Regions from separate parts of the Psychrobacillus sp. FSL K6-4615 genome, predicted to be linked through region 1. Evidence: predicted binding sites of a transcription regulator. Region 1 holds the regulator's gene; the other holds the start of a gene.
What was found. Region 1 encodes LexA, which represses DNA repair genes until DNA is damaged. Its sites were predicted from a motif close to CGAACATATGTTCG; they were not measured.
Positions count from the first base shown of each region.

Region 2: recA (recombinase RecA) is a predicted target of LexA. The motif match lies at 1,512-1,525, and genes of this name have one in related genera.

Region 1 is NZ_JBBOYQ010000001.1:1,482,009-1,489,155, reverse strand. Features, by position in the region: gene tkt (transketolase) at 1-85, opposite strand, end outside; gene MKX53_RS07130 (DUF896 domain-containing protein) at 172-405, opposite strand; gene MKX53_RS07125 (YneB family resolvase-like protein) at 468-1,118, opposite strand; gene yneA (cell division suppressor protein YneA) at 1,115-1,432, opposite strand; gene lexA (transcriptional repressor LexA) at 1,605-2,225, shown strand; gene MKX53_RS07110 (peptidoglycan DD-metalloendopeptidase family protein) at 2,401-2,979, opposite strand; gene MKX53_RS07105 (hypothetical protein) at 3,203-3,373, shown strand; gene MKX53_RS07100 (hypothetical protein) at 3,562-4,101, shown strand; gene MKX53_RS07095 (CPBP family intramembrane glutamic endopeptidase) at 4,803-5,528, opposite strand; gene MKX53_RS07090 (histidine kinase) at 6,145-6,432, opposite strand; gene MKX53_RS07085 (GNAT family N-acetyltransferase) at 6,567-7,016, opposite strand; gene MKX53_RS07080 (SAM-dependent methyltransferase) at 7,063-7,147, opposite strand, start outside.
Region 2 is NZ_JBBOYQ010000001.1:1,334,383-1,341,529, forward strand. Features, by position in the region: gene pgsA (CDP-diacylglycerol--glycerol-3-phosphate 3-phosphatidyltransferase) at 1-162, shown strand, start outside; gene MKX53_RS06300 (competence/damage-inducible protein A) at 177-1,433, shown strand; gene recA (recombinase RecA) at 1,611-2,681, shown strand; gene rny (ribonuclease Y) at 3,129-4,685, shown strand; gene MKX53_RS06315 (TIGR00282 family metallophosphoesterase) at 4,776-5,573, shown strand; gene MKX53_RS06320 (stage V sporulation protein S) at 5,659-5,925, shown strand; gene MKX53_RS06325 (2-oxoacid:acceptor oxidoreductase subunit alpha) at 6,193-7,147, shown strand, end outside.

The sequences.
Region 1 (7,147 bases):
GGTGACCAGAATTTGCTTTATCAATTGCATCAATTGATAATGTTCTAATAGTATTAATTGCTAATAAATCGGATTGTAATGACATGAATGACATCCTCTCAAACAAATTTTTTGCTATATATCTAGTTTAGACAAGAATGTCTGTATTATCAATGGTTTTGAAATGATAATTTAATTCAGAAACTTTCCTTTCTTTGCTTCTTGAACTTTTGAAGGTGTTACATCATTTCCATCAGGGTCAATTACTTTTACACTTTCAATGGTATCTCTCATAGTAGAGCGAAAAGTTTCCAAATATTCTTTACGTAAAGAGCTTTGTTCTTTTGCTTCTTCCATGGAAAGTCCTGTAGTTTTAGATTTTCTCGATAACTCACTAATTCTCGCTAATTTTTCTTTACTTAACAATTCTTTTCACCCTTTCACTTTATCCTTATATAAAGGTAAGGAAAAAACACACAGAGTGCAAGTCATTTCACTCCGTGTGTTTCTATGTACTCCATATAACGTCGATGGACAGTTGCTTTACTAATATTAAACCCCAAACCTTTTAGGGTCATCGAAATCTCTTCATAGGTAAGACCAGCATTACGAAGTCTAACTACTTCTTCTAATGGCACGTCTATTCTCTCTCTTCCTTCGGGATTACCTCTTGTTTTCAAGTTTTTTTCCGGTCTATATCCTTGAGACACTGCTTTTTTCATACCTCTTTTAATTTTTGCGTTGTGTAATTTCCGCTGATACTCCTCCACTAGCGCCAATATTTCCAAGAGCATAGTATCCATTTCGTTTAGATTAATGACACCTTTATCCTGTAACGTATAAATCGAAGTATTGATTTTTTGAAGTAAATGTAGAACGGCCATTCTACCGTTTCCTCTGCCAATACGTGTCTCATCTTGTACAAATACCGCTTTAATTTCATTTTGTTTAATATAGTCAAGTAAATCTAATAAGCCTTCGCGTTCAATATCATATCCACTATGCTGATCTGAAAATACTTTTTCAACTTCATAATTATTTAGTTTTGCAAATTCTATCAATTCTTCCTCTTGCCTTTTTAATGAAGTCTCTTGAGACTCTTTTTCTGTACTCACTCGACAATATATAACTGATTTCACTTTGTATCGCCCGCTATCTCCGTATCATGATTGAAATGGTAACTTTTTTCAATGACTGGAATAATAATAACTTCCCCCGCTTTAATATGACCGTCTTGCAAATTATTCATCGCAATTACTTTATCGATCCATTTTAGCTTATCTTCATTCGTTCCATATTCTTGTGCTAAAGCCCATAAAGAATCTCCTTGTTCTATATTAATATGTTGGCTCTCGTCTGTCGAAAAAGAATTCGAGATTATTATAAACATTGTAAATGCAATACTGCACGCTACAAATATTGTTAAAAAGTAATTTTCTTTCATCCAGGTCATTTAAAATCCCCCTAATAGAATGTGTGTTCGTAATGTATATTTTAATATTAATGCGAACGTTTGTTTTTGTCAACAATAATTAGAACCTATGTTTGCATTACTGTTCTTCCCCTGTTATACTATTAATAAGATAGAAAAGGATAGAGATAATTATTCAAAAAGAGGTGAACATATGAAAAAAGCATCTAAAAGACAAGAAGATATACTTGCTTTTATAAAAGAAGAAGTTCGTAAAAAAGGTTATCCACCATCCGTTAGAGAAATTGGAGAAGCTGTGGGCTTAGCATCTAGTTCAACTGTTCATGGACATTTAGCACGACTGGAAAGTAAAGGTTTAATTAGGAGAGATCCAACAAAACCACGCGCTATTGAGATTCTGGATGGCTTGGGCAGCGTTGCTGAAAAACACAATGTGGTTCATGTACCGTTGATCGGTAAAGTTACTGCTGGTATCCCTATTACAGCAATTGAAAATATAGAAGAATTCTTCCCACTTCCAGAAACATTTGGAACTGCAGATGATAATTTATTTATGTTAGAGATTATGGGTAATAGTATGATAGAGGCTGGAATATTAAATGGTGACTATGTGGTTGTAAAACAACAGCAATCTGCCAATAATGGCGATATTGTTGTCGCAATGACTGATGAAGATGAAGCAACAGTTAAAAGATTCTTCAAGGAAAAGTCCTATTTCCGTCTGCAACCCGAAAATTCTTCCATGGAACCTATCATTGTAAATTCAGTTAGTATACTTGGAAAAGTAGTTGGAGTTTACCGTAATATTCAATAGTTTTGTCGAACTTGACAATATAGACAAATAAACGTAAGATAACAGAGAGCCGATATCATATTTCAACGAAAAGTGGACATTTTCGTTGAAATCATCGAAAAACCCCTTTACCTTAATGGTTGAGGGGTTTTATTTTTATACATAAGTAATTAGTAGCTTTGGTAAACTAGTAATACTACTTCTTCTTCTTGAGGGCAGCTAAAGTCTTTGTTCCGACTACCCCATCAACTGTTAAGCCCTTTTTCTTTTGAAAGTCTTTAATAGCCGAAATAGTTAAGGGTCCCTCTATCCCGTCATTTATCAATTTATAACCTGCTGAATTTAAGAGTTTCTGAACTTCAGTGACATTTATTTCACTTATATACTTTAAAGGATTTACCGCATTTGGCTGACCTGTCTCGTAAGATGGTATGTGAATTTCAAAATGTAAGTGGATACCTGTGCTATTTCCTGTACTCCCTTTAATACCTATTTGTTGACCTTGTTTAATACTTTGTCCCACTTTCACAGAAATAGTTTTTAGATGCGCATATAAGGTTTCGTACTTTTTACCGTTTAAAGTATGTGCAATCGTTATGGTATTTCCATATCCTCCAATAACTTTCGCTCTAGTCACTTTACCACTGGCAGATGCTCTTATAATCGGACTACCATCATTCCCAATGTCAACTCCTTTATGGACTTTAACATTACTATTTTTTCGAATTTCTCCAAAACGAGATGTAATTTCTCCTTCGCTTGGTCTAATAAACAATTTATAACCTCCCTCCTATTAATAAGTAGAGAACAATCCCTCTCACTAGTTAATGCTCGAATGATTAATAACATATAGTCAATAATCATCATATTTCCCTAAAAAATTGTAAAAAGATTAGAAATGAGTAAATTTGGGTATTAATATTTATAATCAAGCATATGTTAAATTATTAATATTATTTTCTGTAGACCTATATAACTATATAAAGGGGCAATAATTTATGAAACTAATTATAGAAGAACTCAAAAAGCTTATTAATGATTATTATAGATGCAATAACCACTATTTGAAGAAAGAAATTTTGATTGACATTAATCTGTTGAAAGATGCATTAAGAATTTTAGAAAAAAGAAAGTTAAATATAAACACAGAAAGCTCACTTATTTTTTAACGAAGTGTGCTTTTTTTATTAATGTTACACACTATATAGTTTTGCCATGTAATGTTAGATTTCAAAATTAATAGTATTTTATTCTTTTTTCTTACGAGACAATCAAAATGACTAGTCCTCCTAATTTCTATTACATATATTATATTATGCCGTCCAAACGGCTAATCTATTATAAGGAGGTGAATTATATGGTTCTTGTACTTCAAGAGTTTACTACCCCTGCAAATACTAATGTAATTGCAGATACAGCTGCACCACCTGGAACGCTTCCGACACCCGCTGTACCAACTCTACCAGCAATGGTTTCACCTTTAGTAGATGGAAGTAGTGCTTATATTTGGTCTCCTAACACAGAGTCCAATCAAACCGTGACATTTCAAAGTATCTTTAATATTGGAACTTTGCCACTACTCACTCTAGCATTACCTCTTTCCGCTTATTTTGCGTTTGCAGCTAACGAAACGGCTTCTGTAACTGCAACTCTAGAAGTTGTTAATCTTCTTGGAATCGTAGTTGCTACTATTCCACTTTTTTCAGGTAACAACTCAGGTAGCTCTCAGGACGTTGCAATTACATCCGGGGATACGTTACTAGCAATCGGCCTATTAGGCAACTCTGGACGAATTGTAGTTGAGACTACTGTCACTTCTCCAACCGTATCTGGATATTCCGCAAATCCCGGTCGATATCTCGGACAACTTACAGTGCATAGCATATTGGCAGTTTAGTTTATAAACTACACATTATCTCGAAAAGATAATTATGTTTTTCAAGAACAAACTCTTTTTGTTAATAAGAAATGCATATGGAGGGTCAAGCATTAATAACGCCGTGACTCTCCAGTTTGTTAGTAGAGTAATTTTTATCACTTAAAATTTTATGCAAATCACTTCCATTTACACTAGTTTTGTTAGATAATAAGTAATAGGTAATATAGTTCAAAGGGGAGTATATTTAACTATGATATTAATTTATAAAGAATTAAATAATCTAATTGATGATTATTATAAATGTCCCTTCACACATATTAAAGAACAGATCCTCATAGATATTAATCTTTTAACTGATGCCTTATTAATTGTCGATTCTGATTTTCAATATTAAATCTACCTAATCTATTCAATTTAGTTTTTGGTATCACTATGAAATTTTATAAAATAGCTTATTCAGAGCTTCCAAAGGTGAGAAACAAGTCGAGATACCTGAAACTCAATTGGATTATACATAAAAAGCGTTGGAAGCATATAGCTCCAACGCTTTTACTATGAATACATTTTCAATGTAATCCTCATGATCCCTTGCGTGTACAGTCATTCGGATAGGATACTTGTTAATTTTACGTTATGTGGAATCATAGAAGAATTCAAAGCACCTCAATCGTAGAATAAGGTTAGTTTGTTTTTTATTTATAATTCATTCACTAATGAGATCAAGTTTTCGATCTGTTTTTTTTATTCAGAGATAATGACAACCAAATAGCAGTGACACCTAATATAATAATCACGATTGTGTCAAGAATTGCGCTAGATCCTCCGCTTCCTAAAAATTGAATTAGATTATGAAGGCTATGAAACAGAATCAGTGGTAAAATGTTGCCAGTTTTAATAAATAATTGCGCTAGTACAATACCAATTAGAAAAGAATAAGCCAATTGTAGTCCAGTTTGCCCCAAACTTTGTCCAGATAACAAGTTAAGCATATGTGTGACAGAGAATAATATGCTCGAAGTCAGGATAGCTGGAAGAATACCTCGTGGTAGTAATATTTTTATCATTATTCCTCTGTAAATACTTTCTTCCACAAAACCGATTAAAATAGCAAAGCCAACATAGAAAATAATCGTTTCAAGCGGCTGGGAACTAAACCCTTGAAGGCATAATACGATTAAAATAATCAGTAGAGGTAAATACAGTATCCAATTTGCTCTTTTCATTTCTCGTTTAAAACCATAATAAGTCCACTTTCTCTTCCATGAAAAATAAAAAAGTAAAAATAGCGCTGTTGGTATGAACGATATTAATATAGGTGTATTGTAACTTAATTGTTTAATCGTAGCGATTGCACCTGCTATAAAAACGACTAGTAAAAAAATGACTTCAATAAGTATGATACTTATTATAGGGTGTTTTTTAGAATAACTTAACTTATTATGCATTACACATCTTGCCTCCCAATAATATCTTTTAACCAATTTAGTGCAAATTTAAAAAACTAAAATTTCAAAAAATATATATAACAATCTATTCGAGTTTCCTTACGCACATTCCTCCTTTTTAGTTTGAGGCCCTTTTTTAAAGTAATATTAACTCTCTTCATTGCCTTTTAACTCTGTAGATCGATCAAAATAAATAAAAAAACACCGATCAAGTCAATAAAAGACTGAACGATGTTTTTAAATTTAGGGGTGAAATTGGGGTGTTGAACATTTGAGTGAAACTCTTTATCACTCACCCCATTATAAAATCCTATACTATTAGATTAATACATTTTCAAGTATTGCTCACGTTACTATGGGTGTACAGTTGTACGGATAATATACCTACAGATCATTAGGTGAAATAACATGAAACGAATGCTATTTATATGACTTTTCAGACGTTGTCCTATAATCAAAAACAACTAGGTATAACTGCTTCGTGGTAGATCCGTGGTAGAATTCGCATATGTTCGTGGTAACATTTTAACCTTTAAATACGCAGTAATTTTATATAGGTTATTTCGGAAAGCGAATATTTAACTAAAGCACCCATTATCTTAATAAGGAAACTACATTACACCTCTTCTTTATCAAGTAAATAGCCATAAAATTCTTCGTGCAAAGCAATATCTTCTTGTAGTGATTCTTTAGTGTCTCTATCAATTAAATCAACTAAAAATTTATCAGCAAGTTCATCGCCACCATCAATCATAACTAATATTGAATGCATTACACCCTCTATCACGTTATTAACTACTTTCCTATACGCTTCCAGTTCCTCTCGACTTGAGAGTTTTTGTTGCATTATTTTAAGAGATTCTTCCACATCAGTCCAAGCAATTAAATCTGTGTTTGGATTCAAACTATCAACTGTTGATTCTCTCCAAACGTCCTTTATACTTTTTAAGTTCTGATAAAGTAATTCTTGTTAACAAATCTCCCCTAATAAAAGTAGGTCCTTCTTGAAGTAAAGCACCCGTTACTTCAAAAAGATAATTATAATTTCTTTTCAAAAAAGGTTAAGGATAGTTGTTCATTTACTATTAACTCTTTAATATTTTGAAATCCATTCTTTTTATAAAAACTAACTGCAGGATTATTTTTAGAACCAGTTGCTACTTTTATTGTTTCAACCTCGAACTTAGTTTCAATAAAATTTAAAAGCAACTGCGCAATTCCTTTTCTAAAATGGTTTGGATGTACGATTAACCTATGTATATCAACTTCATCATCATCTACTTTTATAGATATTACTCCGCATAGTATTTCATTTTCATAATAACCAAAGAATGCCTCTCCGCAATGTTGCAAAGTATGAACCGTATCCTTTAATGGTGGTATTTCATATGAACCAATAATTTCTGCCTCTATCTTATATGATGGTATTTGAATGTTTAAAACATCTGCTGCGTTTTTTCTATTACTAATATCGATTATTTTAATCAAGGGAACCCCTCATTTCTATTTTACAGATTTTATGAAATAGTTACTTCTAATCCTTCCAATAATTTTTCATCAAAGAGATTGACCATTCGGGTTGTCTTACTTCATCTTTTGGTAGAAATTCTTTCATTACT
Region 2 (7,147 bases), 150 kb from region 1:
CAAATCGTTGCGATTTCTTCCCTATTATTGGGTAATATATTCTTTGAAATGTTCCATATTCCTTTTGATATGATCATGCTTTACGTTTGTTTATTCTTCACTGTATGGTCTGGGTGGGATTACTTTTATTTGAATCGCAAGGTGTTACTAGATTCTAAGTAGGAAGGAGGTTCTTTATGAAAGCAGAAATTATTGCAGTAGGTTCTGAATTATTACTAGGTCAGATTTCTAATACAAATGCCCGCTTTATATCTACTCAGCTAGCAGAGATTGGGTTGGACGTATATTATCATACGGTTGTAGGAGATAATGCGGATAGGTTGGTAGAATCGATTAAAATAGCAGAAAAACGTGCGGATTTAATCATATTCACAGGTGGGTTAGGTCCAACAAAAGATGATTTAACAAAAGAAACTATTGCCAAGCATTTAGGATTGAGCTTAGTGCTAGATAATCATGCAATCATCTATATTGAGGATTTCTTTAAACGTATGGGTCGCAAAATGACAGATAACAACAAAAAACAAGCACTTGTTTTAGAAGGAAGCACCGTATTAGAAAACAAACATGGTATGGCACCTGGTATGTTACTAACTACCGATAGTCATTCATATATGCTACTTCCTGGTCCACCAAAAGAGATGGAGCCTATGTTCCAATTTGAAGCGAAGCCACTATTACCGAAGCTTCTTTTAGATGAAAATGTTATTATGTCCCATGTTATTCGGTTCTATGGAATAGGGGAAGCCGAGCTAGAAACAGAAGTCCAAGATCTCCTAGATAACCAAACGAATCCTACGCTTGCACCCCTTGCTTCTGATGGAGAGGTTACACTCCGATTAACAGCAAAGAGTAATTCGGAGGATGAGGCTTGGAAAAAGATTGAAGCATTACAAGCTGAAATTTTAAACAGAGTTGGTAAATTTGTTTATGGATATAATAATGACTCTTTACCTTCGAAACTTAGAGAAATACTTATCGAAAATGACTTGACTATTTCAGCAGCTGAAAGCATGACAGCAGGACTTTTCCAATCAGAACTTGCTGCAGTGCCGGGAATGGGGGAAGCATTGGTTGGTGGGATGATCACTTATACAGAAGACGTGAAGATAAACCAACTAGGTGTAGATGCTGCTATTATTGAGAAATTTAGCGTTGTTTCAAGTGAATGTGCAGAGCAAATGGCACTTAAAGTAAAAGAAAAATTTCAAACCGATATAGGTGTAGGTATTACTGGAGCTGCTGGTCCTGATGGTCATGGAGGGCAACCTGCTGGCACGATTTGGATTGGAATTGCATTAGGGGATTTGAAGCCAGTGACCTATAAGCTCAATCTTTCAGGTTTACGAAACACGAACAGAATTAGAACAGTGAAATTTACAATCTATTATCTAATACGACTACTGCGTGAGCAAACATTATCGAAAATTTAATTTAGATCAATAAAACGGCCCAAAATCCAATTTTGAGCCGTTTTTCACACTCAAAATTAAATAGACGTAAAAAATAAACGAATGAACGTTCGCTTTTTTCTTGTAAATTTCTCAAAGACCGAGTATAGTAAGGATAGAAATAAAAAACATCATCATTTCTTTTGAGGAGGAAATTAATTGGCTAATAATGATCGTAAAGCAGCATTAGATATGGCGTTAAAACAAATAGAGAAACAATTTGGTAAAGGTTCTGTTATGAGATTAGGAGAAAAGACAAATCTTGAAATTTCTACTTCTTCTAGTGGTTCTTTAGCATTGGATGCTGCACTAGGAATAGGTGGATACCCAAGAGGACGTATTATTGAAATATATGGTCCAGAGAGTTCAGGTAAAACAACTGTAGCTCTACATGCCATTGCAGAAATACAAAAAACTGGTGGGCAAGCTGCATTTATCGATGCGGAGCATGCATTAGATCCAGTTTACGCACAAAAACTAGGTGTAAATATTGATGAATTACTTTTATCTCAACCAGATACAGGGGAACAAGCACTTGAAATTGCAGAAGCACTTGTACGTAGTGGTGCAATTGAAATACTAGTAATTGACTCTGTAGCAGCTTTAGTACCTAAAGCTGAAATTGAAGGAGAAATGGGAGATTCTCATATGGGTCTTCAAGCTCGATTAATGTCTCAAGCATTACGTAAACTTTCTGGTGTTATTAGTAAATCGAACACAATCGCTATTTTCATCAACCAAGTTCGTGAAAAAATTGGAGTAATGTTCGGAAATCCGGAAACTACAACAGGTGGTCGTGCGCTTAAATTCTATAGTTCTGTGCGTTTAGAAGTAAGACGGGCAGAAGCAATCAAGCATGGTACAGATATTATGGGTAATAAAACAAAAATTAAAGTAGTGAAGAACAAAGTTGCTCCACCATTTAGAACTGCGGAAGTAGATATTATGTATGGTGAAGGAATTTCTCAAGAAGGAGAAGTAGTTGATATTGGTTCTGAATATGACATTATTCAAAAAAGTGGTTCTTGGTATGCGTACAATGAGGAACGTATAGGACAAGGTAGAGAAAATGCAAAACAATATTTAAAAGAGAATCCTGCTATTAAAGCAGAAATTACAGGTAAAATCCGTGAATCTCTTGGAATGGCAGCAGGGTCTTTAACGATTGGTGCACATGACATTGAAGAGGACGAAGACGAAGAATTTGAATTATTATTAGAGGATAAGTAATAACAAGACAGAAAGTCTCTCATTCATTTGAGAGACTTTTTTTGAAAACATATAAATTGTATGTTGTAGACTAGTTCCTTCTGGATAAATAATAATCTTGTTATAATTTCCGTTTCAAATGACTTGTCATTCATCTCGGGCTATAAAATTAGTAACATTATCAAATAGAAAATGGCTTATTTAAGCACCTCTAAAAGGATAGAAACAAGTTTTGATCTTATAAAAGCTTGTGTTTAAATTCATTTGAATGGAATTTTGCACAAACATCTATCTATTTTGTCCTACTTTATATATATTATACCTCCCTTCCTTGACAGAGTATTTCTACATCTATACAATTAAAATTGTATAATTTCTTTATTATTAAATGATTATAGGCATTACGTATATGGTTTTGTATATACGTGCCGACTGAAACTAAAAAGTATAGCATTAGGGGGTGTTCGAATGACAGAAATTATCATCTCCGCTTTGCTTGGTCTGATTGTCGGTGCCGTTGTTGGTTATATTTATCTAAAAAACGTGAACGATTCAAAAGTGACTGGTGCAAAACAATCTTCAGCTAATCTCATAGATGAAGCAAAGCGAGAAGCGGAAGCGTTGAAGAAAGAAGCACTTTTAGAAGCCAAAGATGAAGCTCACCAATTACGAAATGAAGCAGAATCTGACATCCGTGAACGCCGTATGGAACTGCAAAAACAGGAAAATCGGTTAGTACAAAGAGAAGAGAACCTTGATCGTAAAGATGATGCTCTAAACAAGAGAGAAGTAAGTCTTGAGCGTAAAGATGATGCTCTAACTGAAAGACAACAGCATATCGAACAAAAAGAACGCAAAGTGGATGAACTAGTTAAAGAGCAACAAACAGAACTAGAAAGAATTTCTACTTTAACCCGTGAAGAAGCGAAGTCAATAATTCTTCAGGAAGTAGAGAATGAGCTTACTACTGATATTGCTGTGATGACAAAGGAATCGGAAACTAGAGCTAAAGAAGAATCCGATAAAAAGTCTCGAGAGATTCTTTCTCTTGCGTTACAACGTTTTGCTGCAGACCATGTTGCTGAAACAACTGTTTCTGTAGTTAATCTGCCGAATGATGAGATGAAAGGTCGCATTATAGGACGTGAAGGTCGAAACATTCGTACACTTGAAACGTTAACTGGTATCGATTTAATTATTGACGATACACCAGAAGCAGTAATTCTTTCAGGTTTTGATCCAATTCGAAGAGAAACAGCGCGTTTAGCACTTGAAAAACTGGTACAGGATGGACGAATTCATCCGGCGCGAATCGAAGAAATGGTAGAAAAGTCTAGAAGAGAAGTAGATGAACAAATTCGTGAAATTGGAGAACAAACTACTTTCGATATGGGGATTCATAATTTACATCCAGATCTTATGAAAATTCTAGGTAGACTTCGTTATCGTACAAGTTATGGCCAAAATGTATTAAAACACTCCACAGAAGTTGCCTACTTGTCAGGGTTGTTGGCAGCAGAGCTTGGTGAAGATGTAACACTTGCAAGACGTGCAGGGTTACTACATGACATTGGGAAAGCAATTGACCATGAAGTGGAAGGTAGCCACGTAGAAATCGGTGTCGAGCTAGCAACAAAATACAAAGAACATCCAGTAGTTATTAATAGTATTGCTTCCCATCATGGGGATACAGAAGCTACTTCCGTTATTGCTGTATTAGTGGCAGCTGCCGATGCATTATCTGCAGCGCGACCTGGTGCAAGAAGTGAAACATTAGAAAACTACATTCGTCGCTTGGAGAAATTAGAGGAAATTTCTGAATCCTATGAAGGTGTAGAAAAATCATTCGCTATTCAAGCTGGTCGAGAAATTCGTATTATGGTTCGTCCAGATCAAATTGATGACTTAACTGCTCATCGTTTGGCAAGAGATATTCGTAAACGAATTGAAGAAGAGTTAGATTATCCTGGTCATATAAAAGTGACTGTTATTAGAGAAACTAGAGCAGTAGAATATGCAAAATAACATCTAGTATAGATGTGAATGCTTTATGGTAGTATTAACAAAAAGGCTTCGAAATGAAGCCTTTTTTTCGTGAAAGGAATTGATGTAGTAATGAGAATATTATTTATAGGTGACATCGTTGGTTCAATGGGACGAGACACGTTAGAGGATTATCTACCAAGACTGAGAAGAAAATACGATGTAGATGTAGTCATTGCAAATGGAGAAAACGCAGCGGCAGGACGCGGGATTACAAAAAGTATTTTCCAGTCATTGCTCCATATGGGAGTAGATGTGGTGACAATGGGCAACCATACTTGGGATCAAAAAGAAATCATGGATTTTATCGATGACACAGACTACTTAATACGACCTGCCAATTTTTCAGAAGACGCACCTGGTAAAGGAATGACGTCCATTTCTAAAAATGGTCATACCATATCAGTGATCAATATGCACGGTAGAACGTTTCTACCACCACATGATGATCCTTTTAAAATGGCAACAGAGATGGTGTCAGAAGCCAAAAAGCTATCACCGATTGTCTTTGTAGACTTCCACGCCGAAGCGACAAGTGAAAAAATTGCATTTGGTTGGCATTTAGATGGAAAAGCTTCTGTTGTTGTAGGAACACATACACATGTTCAAACTGCAGATTCTCGTATTTTACCTGGAGGTACCGCATATATTACAGACGTGGGAATGACAGGTCCTTATGATGGAGTTTTGGGTATGAAAAAAGAGGATGTACTTTACCGCTTTCAAACAAATATGCCAACGCGATTCGAGGTACCGAAGGAAGGTCGTTCTGTGCTCAGTGGTTTCTTCGTAGAAGTGGACAATACTACTGGAAAAGCGATACACCAGGAAAGAATTTATATAAATGAGGATTACCCATTTAAAGGTTAAAAAGTCTAAAAGATTACTCCTGCGCATACGTTAGGTTATGGACCAGAAGCAAGTTCATAATATAGCGACAAAAGGAGAAATGATAGTGGATTCTTTAAAAGTATCTTCCCGTTCAAACCCAAATTCAGTTGCTGGGGCATTAGTTGCAGTAATAAGAGAACAAGGGTATGCAGAGATGCAAGCAGTAGGAGCAGGAGCATTAAACCAGGCTATCAAAGCGATAGCAATTGCCAGAGGATTTGTAGCTCCAAGTGGAACAGACTTAACTTGTTCTCCTGCCTTCACCGATATTGTCATTTCAGGTGAAGATCGAACAGCTTTAAAGTTACTTGTTGAAAAAAGATCAAAATAGACGAGAGGTCGCTGCTCATAGAGTAGCGACCTCTCTTTTGTAAGAGGTCTAGTGAGCGCTGCTAATAGCGCAATGATTTCAGTTGGATTAGCTTCAGCCTCCTCGCCGCCTTTTCACTCCAAACTATTCGAATAAAATGTGACGATAAGCTTCCGTCAAAGGTCTGAATTTCTATAAAAATATAGAGAATACATAGTGATAACTTAAACTTCATGATAAACTTATGAAGGAAATTAGTATTTAATCGAATAGTAAGGAGATGTTTATATGTTGCAACAGCTTTCTTGGAAAGTAGGAGGGCAGCAAGGAGAGGGAATTGAGAGTACAGGAGAAATATTCTCAATGGCGATGAATCGCCTTGGATACTATCTATACGGATACCGTCATTTCTCTTCACGTATTAAAGGTGGCCATACAAACAATAAAATCTGTGTACGCCCAACACAAGTTCGTACAATACCAGATGATTTAGATATTTTAGTAGCATTTGATCAAGAAACAATTGATGTAAATTACAAAGAGTTAACGGAAAAAAGCATTGTTTTAGCAGATGCAAAATTCTCACCAGTGGTACCTGAAGATTGTAAGGCCCCAATGTATATCGTCCCTTTCACAGAGATAGCTGCAGAACTTGGGACATCTCTTATGAAAAACATGGTAGCAATTGGCGCAAGTGCAGCATTACTTAACTTAGACAAAGCAGTATTCCAAGGTGTGGTAGATGAAATTTTCGGCAAAAAAGGACAAGAAGTAGTAGAAAAAAACATGCAAGCTATTCAACAAGGTTTTGATACAATGGCGGAGCAGCTCGGAGATCGTCTAGGAGAATGGGAGATTGCTCCTGCGGATGGAAAACACCGTATGTTCATGATTGGAAACGATGCAATTGCATTTGGGGCATTAGCTGCAGGTGTTCGTTTTATGGCAGCATATCCAATCACACCTGCCTCAGAAATTATGGAATATATGATTAAAAAATTACCACTCTTTGGTGGTGCAGTTATTCAAACAGAAGATGAAATTGCTGCCGCTACAATGGCGATTGGTTCAAACTATGGAGGTGTTCGTGCATTTACTGCATCAGCGGGTCCAGGACTGTCGCTCATGATGGAAGCAATCGGACTTTCTGGTATGACTGAACAACCACTTGTAATCGTGGATACACAGCGTGGTGGACCTTCAACAGGTTTACCAACTAAACAGGAACAATCCGACTTAATGC